DNA from 2 places in the Variovorax sp. BGA-UO-ETr-C22 genome. Region 1 is predicted to be linked to the other one. Evidence: predicted binding sites of a transcription regulator. Region 1 holds the regulator's gene; the other holds the start of a gene.
What was found. The regulator LexA, encoded in region 1, represses DNA repair genes until DNA is damaged. The targets are predictions, from matches to a motif close to ACTGTATNNNNATACAGT.

Region 1 (3,468 bases):
ACGAGGCCCTGGGTGTCCTCGTTGAGCCGCAGGTGCACCGACAGCACGTCGGCGGCGGCAAAGAATTCGTGGCGGTTCTGCGCCACCTGGAAGCCGTCGGAGCGCGCCTTGGCGCAGCTGGCCTCGCGGCCCCAGATCACGACCTGCATGCCGAAGGCCTGCCCGTAGCGGGCCACCAGCTGGCCGATGCGGCCGTAGCCCCAGATGCACAGCGTCTTGCCCTTGAGCACCGAGCCCACGCCGAAATTCGGCGGCATCGATGCCGACTTGAGGCCCGACTGCTGCCAGGCCCCGTGCTTGAGGTTGCTGATGTACTGCGGCAGGCGGCGCATGGCCGCCATGATCAGCGCCCAGGTGAGTTCGGCGGGCGCCTGCGGCGAGCCCGAGCCCTCGGCCACCGCCACGCCGCGTTCGGTGCAGGCCGTGACGTCGATGTGGCCGCCGACGCGACCGGTCTGGGAAATCAGCTTGAGCTTGGGCAGCTTCTCGATCAGCTGGCGGGAGATCTGGCTGCGCTCGCGGATGAGCACGATGACGTCCGCATCCTTGAGGCGAACCGACAGCTGACCGATGCCCTTGACCGTGTTGGTGTAGACCTTGGCGGCGTAAGCGTCCAGCTTGGCAGCGCACTGCAGCTTGCGCACGGCGTCCTGGTAGTCGTCGAGGATCACAATGTTCATGGCATGCCATTGTGCCTCGCAGCATCGGCACGTCGCACGTGTGAACGTTTGGATACCCCGTGCCAAATGGCGCCCGGGAGGCCTGTTTCAGACCGTTGGGGGTGAATCCGCCGTGCGCGTGCGGGGCGCACAGGCACAGCGGGTTCGTTTGCACCTTCTCAGTGCAGGTGGCTGGGGCGGGGCGTGCCGCTCCCGGTTTCCGCAGCTTCCAGCGCGGCGAGCCGGTCGAGTTCGGCGCACACGTCGGCCATGCGGCCGGAAATCACGACCCGGTTGGCGCAGCCACGCTGCGTGCCTTGGCGGTCGACCACGCGGACCACACGCAGCGGGCGTGCAGGCGCGGCGGCGGCGGATGGCGAGCTGGCAGGCGCGGAGCCGCCAGCGGGGCGCGCCGTGCAAGCGGGGCGGATGGACACGTAGCGCAGGCCGGCGGCTGCGTCGCTGCTGTCACCGTGCGACGGGCGGCGGGCGGGCATCCAGCGGGTGGCCAGCGATTGCAGGGGTGACCAGAGGTCGGCGATGGCGAGGAGGGCGATTCCCATGTGAACTCCAAAAAAGTATGAGGTTGAACACAGGCAGGATTTCTTGAATCGGCCACGACAGGGTGATGGCGACTTCGCGCCATACGCCCGCCACCTGTCGCGGCCGGATGAGGTGCTGCTTGTGGGCAGCAGGCCCGGGGCCTACATCAGCATCGTGTTGCGGATGAGGCCGACCGCGAGGCCTTCGATTTCGAAGGGCTCGCCGGGCTGGACGATGATGGTCGGGTAGTCGGGGTTCTCGGCGTGCAGCTCGATCACCTGCTTGTTGCGCTTCAGGCGCTTCACGGTGACTTCTTCGCCCAGGCGTGCCACCACGATCTGGCCGTTGCGCGCTTCCTTCGTGGCCTGCACGGCGAGCAGGTCGCCGTCCATGATGCCGGCGTCGCGCATCGACATGCCGCGCACCTTGAGCAGGTAGTCCGGCTGGCGCTGGAACAGCGTGTTCTCGACGTAGTAGGTCTGGTCGACGTGCTCTTGCGCGAGGATGGGCGAACCTGCCGCGACGCGGCCGATGAGCGGCAGCGCGAGCTGGGCCATGCCGGGCAGCGAAAGCGAGAACTGGTTGCCTTCGCGGTGCCGCGTTTCGTGGAGCGAGCGCAGCGCATCGCCCTTGAGGCGGATGCCGCGCGAGGTGCCACTGACGAGTTCGATCACGCCCTTGCGGGCCAGGGCCTGCAGGTGCTCCTCGGCGGCGTTGGCCGACTTGAAGCCCAGCTCGTTGGCGATTTCGGCGCGCGTGGGCGGCGCACCGGTGCGTGCGATGGCGCCCTGGATCAGGTCCAGGATCTGCTGCTGGCGGGCGGTAAGCTTCACTGCGAACTGCATAGTGGTTTCCTTGCGGCACTGGCTAGATATCCAGTACCTGTATTTTTAACCAGTTTTCAAAAGTTGACAAGCCATGACTCATTCCTCTTCGTCCGAGACGCGCCGCGTGGTCGTGCTGGGCACCGGCGGCACCATTGCCGGCAAGGCCGCCAGCAGCGGCGACAACATCGGCTACACCGCCGGACAGGTGGGCGTGGCGGACCTGCTGGGCGGCATCGAGGCGCCGGCCGGCGTGACGCTGGTGGCGGAGCAGGTCGCGCAGCTCGACAGCAAGGACATGGACGCCGACACCTGGCGCCAGCTGGCCGCGCGCTGCGCGCACTGGCTGGCGAAGCCTGATGTGGCCGGCATCGTGGTCACCCACGGTACCGATACGCTGGAAGAGACCGCCTTCTTCCTGCACGCCGTGCTCTCGCCGGCCAAGCCGGTGGTGCTGACCTGCGCGATGCGCCCGGCGACGGCCCTGTCGCCCGATGGTCCGCAGAACGTGCGCGACGCGCTCGCGGTGGCCTCGACCCCGGGCGCGCAGGGCGTGACGGTGGTGTGTGCGGGCGCGATCCACGGCGGCCTCGATGTGCAGAAGGTGCACACCTACCGTCTCGATGCCTTCGCGTCGGGCGATGCGGGGCCGGTCGGCTACGTGGAAGAGGGCGAAGTGCGGCGCGTTCGTGCGTGGCCGCAGGGGGCGCCGTTCGATGCGGCGCGGCTGGAGGCGGTGTCGAAGCCGTGGCCCCGCGTCGAGATCGTCATGAGCCACGCGGGCGCGAGCGGTGCGATCGTGGAGGCGTTGCTGCTCCCGTTGGCTGAGCCCTTGCGCGGACTGGTCGTGGCCACGACCGGCAACGGCACCGTGCACCACGCGCTGGAAGCTGCAGCGCTGAAGGCTCAGGACGGCGGCGTGTCGGTGTTGCGCGCCACGCGCTGCACGAACGGACGCATCCTGCCGAAACCCGGTGACGGGCTGCGGGACGCAGGCACACTCACGCCGGTGAAGGCGCGGGTCGCGCTGGTGCTGGAACTCTTGGGAGTGGCCGCCCTGCCGGAGGCGGAGGGCGGCTAGGAGAAAGGGGCTGACGAATCAGCCGCTGAATCAGCTGTTCAGTGCGGCAAGCGCGCGCTGCGTGATCTCGTCGACCGTGCCCACGCCCTGGATGGCGCGGTACTTCGGCGCGGCGACCGGGTCGGTCTTGGCCCAGGCCGAGTAATAGTCGACCAGCGGACGGGTCTGCTGGCTGTAGACGTCGAGCCGCTTGCGCACGGTCTCTTCCTTGTCGTCTTCGCGCTGGATCAGCTCTTCGCCCGTCACGTCGTCCTTGCCTTCCACCTTCGGCGGATTGAACTTGACGTGGTAGGTGCGGCCCGAGGCCGGGTGCGAGCGACGACCGCTCATGCGTTCGATGATGTCGCCGAAGGGCACGTCG
Region 2 (3,468 bases), 870 kb from region 1:
GGCGGTGTCGCAGGCGAGCATGACCGGCACGTGGTCCAACACCGACAGCAGCCCGAGCCTGGGCGTGACGGTGCAGGTCGACGGCCAGGGCGTGTTCACTGGCAGCACGAGCGGCGTGCAGATCGGCCAGTGCACGCTCTCGGGTACTGTCGCCCTGGCGCAGCCCGGCTCGGCCAAGAACATGTACAGCCTCACGCTGAAGGCCGTGAATGCCGCCACGGCCAGCACCAACGACTGCAAGCTCACCCCCGCCGCCACCGGCAGCTATGCCGGGCCGGCCATCATCGGGCTGGTGCCGGCGGGCGTGTACGACAGCAACGGCTACTTCCGCAGCCTCATGTTCCTGATCCGTTCGAACACCGGCGCCACGCTGCTCGTCAATCTGCGCAAGCAGCCCTGAGGGCGTTCTGCGCGGGCGGGGCACGCTCAACCGGGAATCTTCTCGAGGCAGTAGCCCAGCCCGCGCACCGTCGCGATGCGCACCGGTCCCTTCTCGATCTTCTTGCGCAGGCGATGGATGTAGACCTCGATGGCGTTGATGCTCACCTCTTCGCCCCATTCGCACAGCCGGTCCACCAGCTGGTCCTTGCTGACCAGCCGGCCGGCGCGCTGCAGCAGCACCTCGAGCAGGCCCAGTTCGCGCGCCGACAGCTCGATCATCTTGCCGTCGATGGTCGCCACGCGGCCGGCCTGGTCGTAGACCAGCGGGCCGTGGCGGATCGCGTTGCTGGTGGCGCCCATGCCGCGCCGCGTGAGGGCGCGCACGCGCGCCTCGAGCTCCTGCAGGCTGAAGGGCTTGGCCATGTAGTCGTCGGCGCCGTGGTCCAGGCCCTTGACGCGCTCTTCCACGCTGTCGGCCGCCGTGAGCACCAGCACCGGCAGCTGCGAGCCGCGCGCGCGCAGGCGCTTGAGGATCTCGATGCCGTGCAGGCTGGGCAGCCCGAGGTCGAGGATCAGCAGGTCGAACTCGCTGTGGGTCATGAGCGCGGTGTCCGCCTGCGAGCCGTTGGCCACGTGATCGACCGCCGCGCCCGAGGTGCGCAGGCTGCGCAGCAGGGCATCGGCCAGCACCTGGTCGTCTTCGGCAATCAGTATTCGCATGAGCCACCTCCGGCGGATTCAGGCGCCATGCCGGCGCAGTTCACATTTGTCTCAACGCGAGTCTAGCCCGCTGTATAGGCTTCGAGTCCGATGGTTACCACGGTGGCGATCTCGTCGCCCACGCTGGCGCGGAACTCGCGCTCGGTCTGCGTCACGGCGCGGCGGAAGGCGTCCAGCCAGGCCAGCCCGTCGGCCGTGAACAGCACGCGCCGCGCGCGCGCATCGAGCGGGTCGGGGCCGCGCGTGACCAGCCCCCAGGCCTCGCACTGGTCGACCAGCGTGCCCATGGCCTGCTTGGTCATGCCGGCGCGCTCGGCCAGTTCAGTCAGGCGCGAGCCCTCGCGCGCCAGGTGCCGCGTGATGTGGATGTGCGCCGCGCTCACCTGCGCGCGCGCCGCGAGGTTCGACAGCGCCAGCGGCACGTCGATGTCGTGCGCCATGAGCGCCAGCACGCGCTCGTCGAAACGGCGCATCGCATGGCCCAGCAGGCGGCCCAGATGGGTCTGGCGCCAGGCGTCGGGATCGGTGGGAAAGGCGGGGTCGGCCATGGCCTCAGATGGTAAGGCAAACTGACTTTAAAGTGGGTTTGCGAAACGCCACGAGCCCCTACACTACTGTTCAAGCATCCAGCCTGTGGTTAAAAGCAGATGGATGAACCCCGACACAAACCGTTGATATTCAAGGAGATTTCCACATGGACGCAGTCGTCAAGGGCGCAAGCATCTCGGTCGCCAACAGTGAAAAGGCCAAGGCCCTGCAGGCCGCGCTGGCCCAGATCGAAAAGCAGTTCGGCAAGGGCACGATCATGCGGCTCGGCGAAGGCGAGGCGCTCGAAGACATCCAGGTGGTCTCCACCGGCTCGCTGGGCCTGGACATCGCCCTGGGCGTCGGCGGCCTGCCCCGTGGCCGCGTCGTTGAAATCTACGGCCCGGAATCCTCGGGCAAGACCACGCTCACGCTGCAGGTGATCGCCTCCATGCAGAAGCAGGCCGGCACCTGCGCCTTCGTCGACGCCGAGCACGCACTCGACGTGCAGTACGCCCAGAAGCTCGGCGTGAACCTGTCCGACCTGCTGATCAGCCAGCCCGACACCGGCGAGCAGGCACTCGAAATCGTCGACTCGCTGGTGCGCTCGGGCGCCGTCGACCTGATCGTGGTCGACTCGGTGGCCGCGCTCACGCCCAAGGCCGAAATCGAAGGCGAAATGGGCGACTCGCTGCCCGGCCTGCAGGCCCGCCTGATGAGCCAGGCGCTGCGCAAGCTCACGGCCACGATCAAGAAGACCAACTGCATGGTCATCTTCATCAACCAGATCCGCATGAAGATCGGCGTGATGTTCGGCTCGCCCGAAACCACCACCGGCGGCAATGCGCTGAAGTTCTACGCCTCGGTGCGCCTGGACATCCGCCGCATCGGCACCATCAAGAAGGGCGACGAGGCCATCGGCAACGAAACCAAGGTGAAGGTGGTGAAGAACAAGGTCAGCCCTCCGTTCAAGACGGCCGAGTTCGACATCCTGTTCGGCGAAGGCATCAGCCGCGAGGGCGAGATCATCGACATGGGCGTGAACGCCAAGATCATCGACAAGTCGGGCGCCTGGTACGCCTACAACGGCGAGAAGATCGGCCAGGGCCGTGACAACGCCCGCGAGTTCCTGCGCGAGAACCCCGACCTGTCGCGCGAGATCGAGAACAAGGTGCGCGAGTCGCTGGGCATTCCGCTGCTCGCGGCCGATGCCGGCAGCGAACCCGAGAAGGCCGAGAAGCCCGCCAAGGCATCGAAGGCCGACAAGGCGGCGGAGTAAGTTCGAGATAGGCGGCCTTCGCGCAATGCGTGGGCCGCGTGAGCGACCCACCACCCCCGAATGGCCTTCAGCGCCCCCTCCCTCAAAGGCCGCGCCCTGCGCCTCCTGAGCCAGCGCGAGCATTCGCGCGCGGAGCTGGAGCGCAAGCTGGCCAAGCACGAGGAAGAGCCCGGCACGCTGGCCCAGGCGCTCGACGAGCTGGCCGCCAAGGACTTCATCAGCGAGCCGCGCGTGGTCGCCTCGGTGCTGCACCAGCGCGCCGCCCGCTCGGGCGCGCTGCGCGTGAAGCAGGAGCTGCAGGCCAAGGGCATCGCGCCCGAAGCCATCGCGCAGGCGGTGGCCGGCTTGCAGGAGACCGAAGTCGAGCGCGCCACGGCCCTGTGGCGCCGCCGCTTCGACGCGCCACCCGCCGATGCGAAGGAGCGCGCGAAACAGATGCGATTCCTGATGGCGCGCGGTTTCTCGGGCGCCGTCGTGTCCAAGGTGCTCAGGAGCGACTTCGATGACCCAAGCGACGACCCCAACGGCGAATGAAGGCGACGCGGCCCTGTCCCGCGTCATCA

Region 2: recA (recombinase RecA) is a predicted target of LexA. The motif match lies at 1,715-1,732, and genes of this name have one in related genera.

Annotation. Positions count from the first base shown of each region.
Region 1 covers NZ_JCAQPA010000011.1:1,323,475-1,326,942, reverse strand. Annotated here, with positions in the region: gene AC57B8_RS26265 (D-2-hydroxyacid dehydrogenase family protein) at 1-680, opposite strand, end outside; gene AC57B8_RS26260 (hypothetical protein) at 839-1,222, opposite strand; gene lexA (transcriptional repressor LexA) at 1,364-2,047, opposite strand; gene AC57B8_RS26250 (asparaginase) at 2,121-3,107, shown strand; gene adk (adenylate kinase) at 3,138-3,468, opposite strand, start outside.
Region 2 covers NZ_JCAQPA010000011.1:454,107-457,574, forward strand. Annotated here, with positions in the region: gene AC57B8_RS21990 (hypothetical protein) at 1-400, shown strand, start outside; gene AC57B8_RS21995 (response regulator transcription factor) at 427-1,101, opposite strand; gene AC57B8_RS22000 (MarR family winged helix-turn-helix transcriptional regulator) at 1,164-1,649, opposite strand; gene recA (recombinase RecA) at 1,796-2,905, shown strand; gene recX (recombination regulator RecX) at 2,966-3,439, shown strand; gene AC57B8_RS22015 (polyketide cyclase) at 3,408-3,468, shown strand, end outside.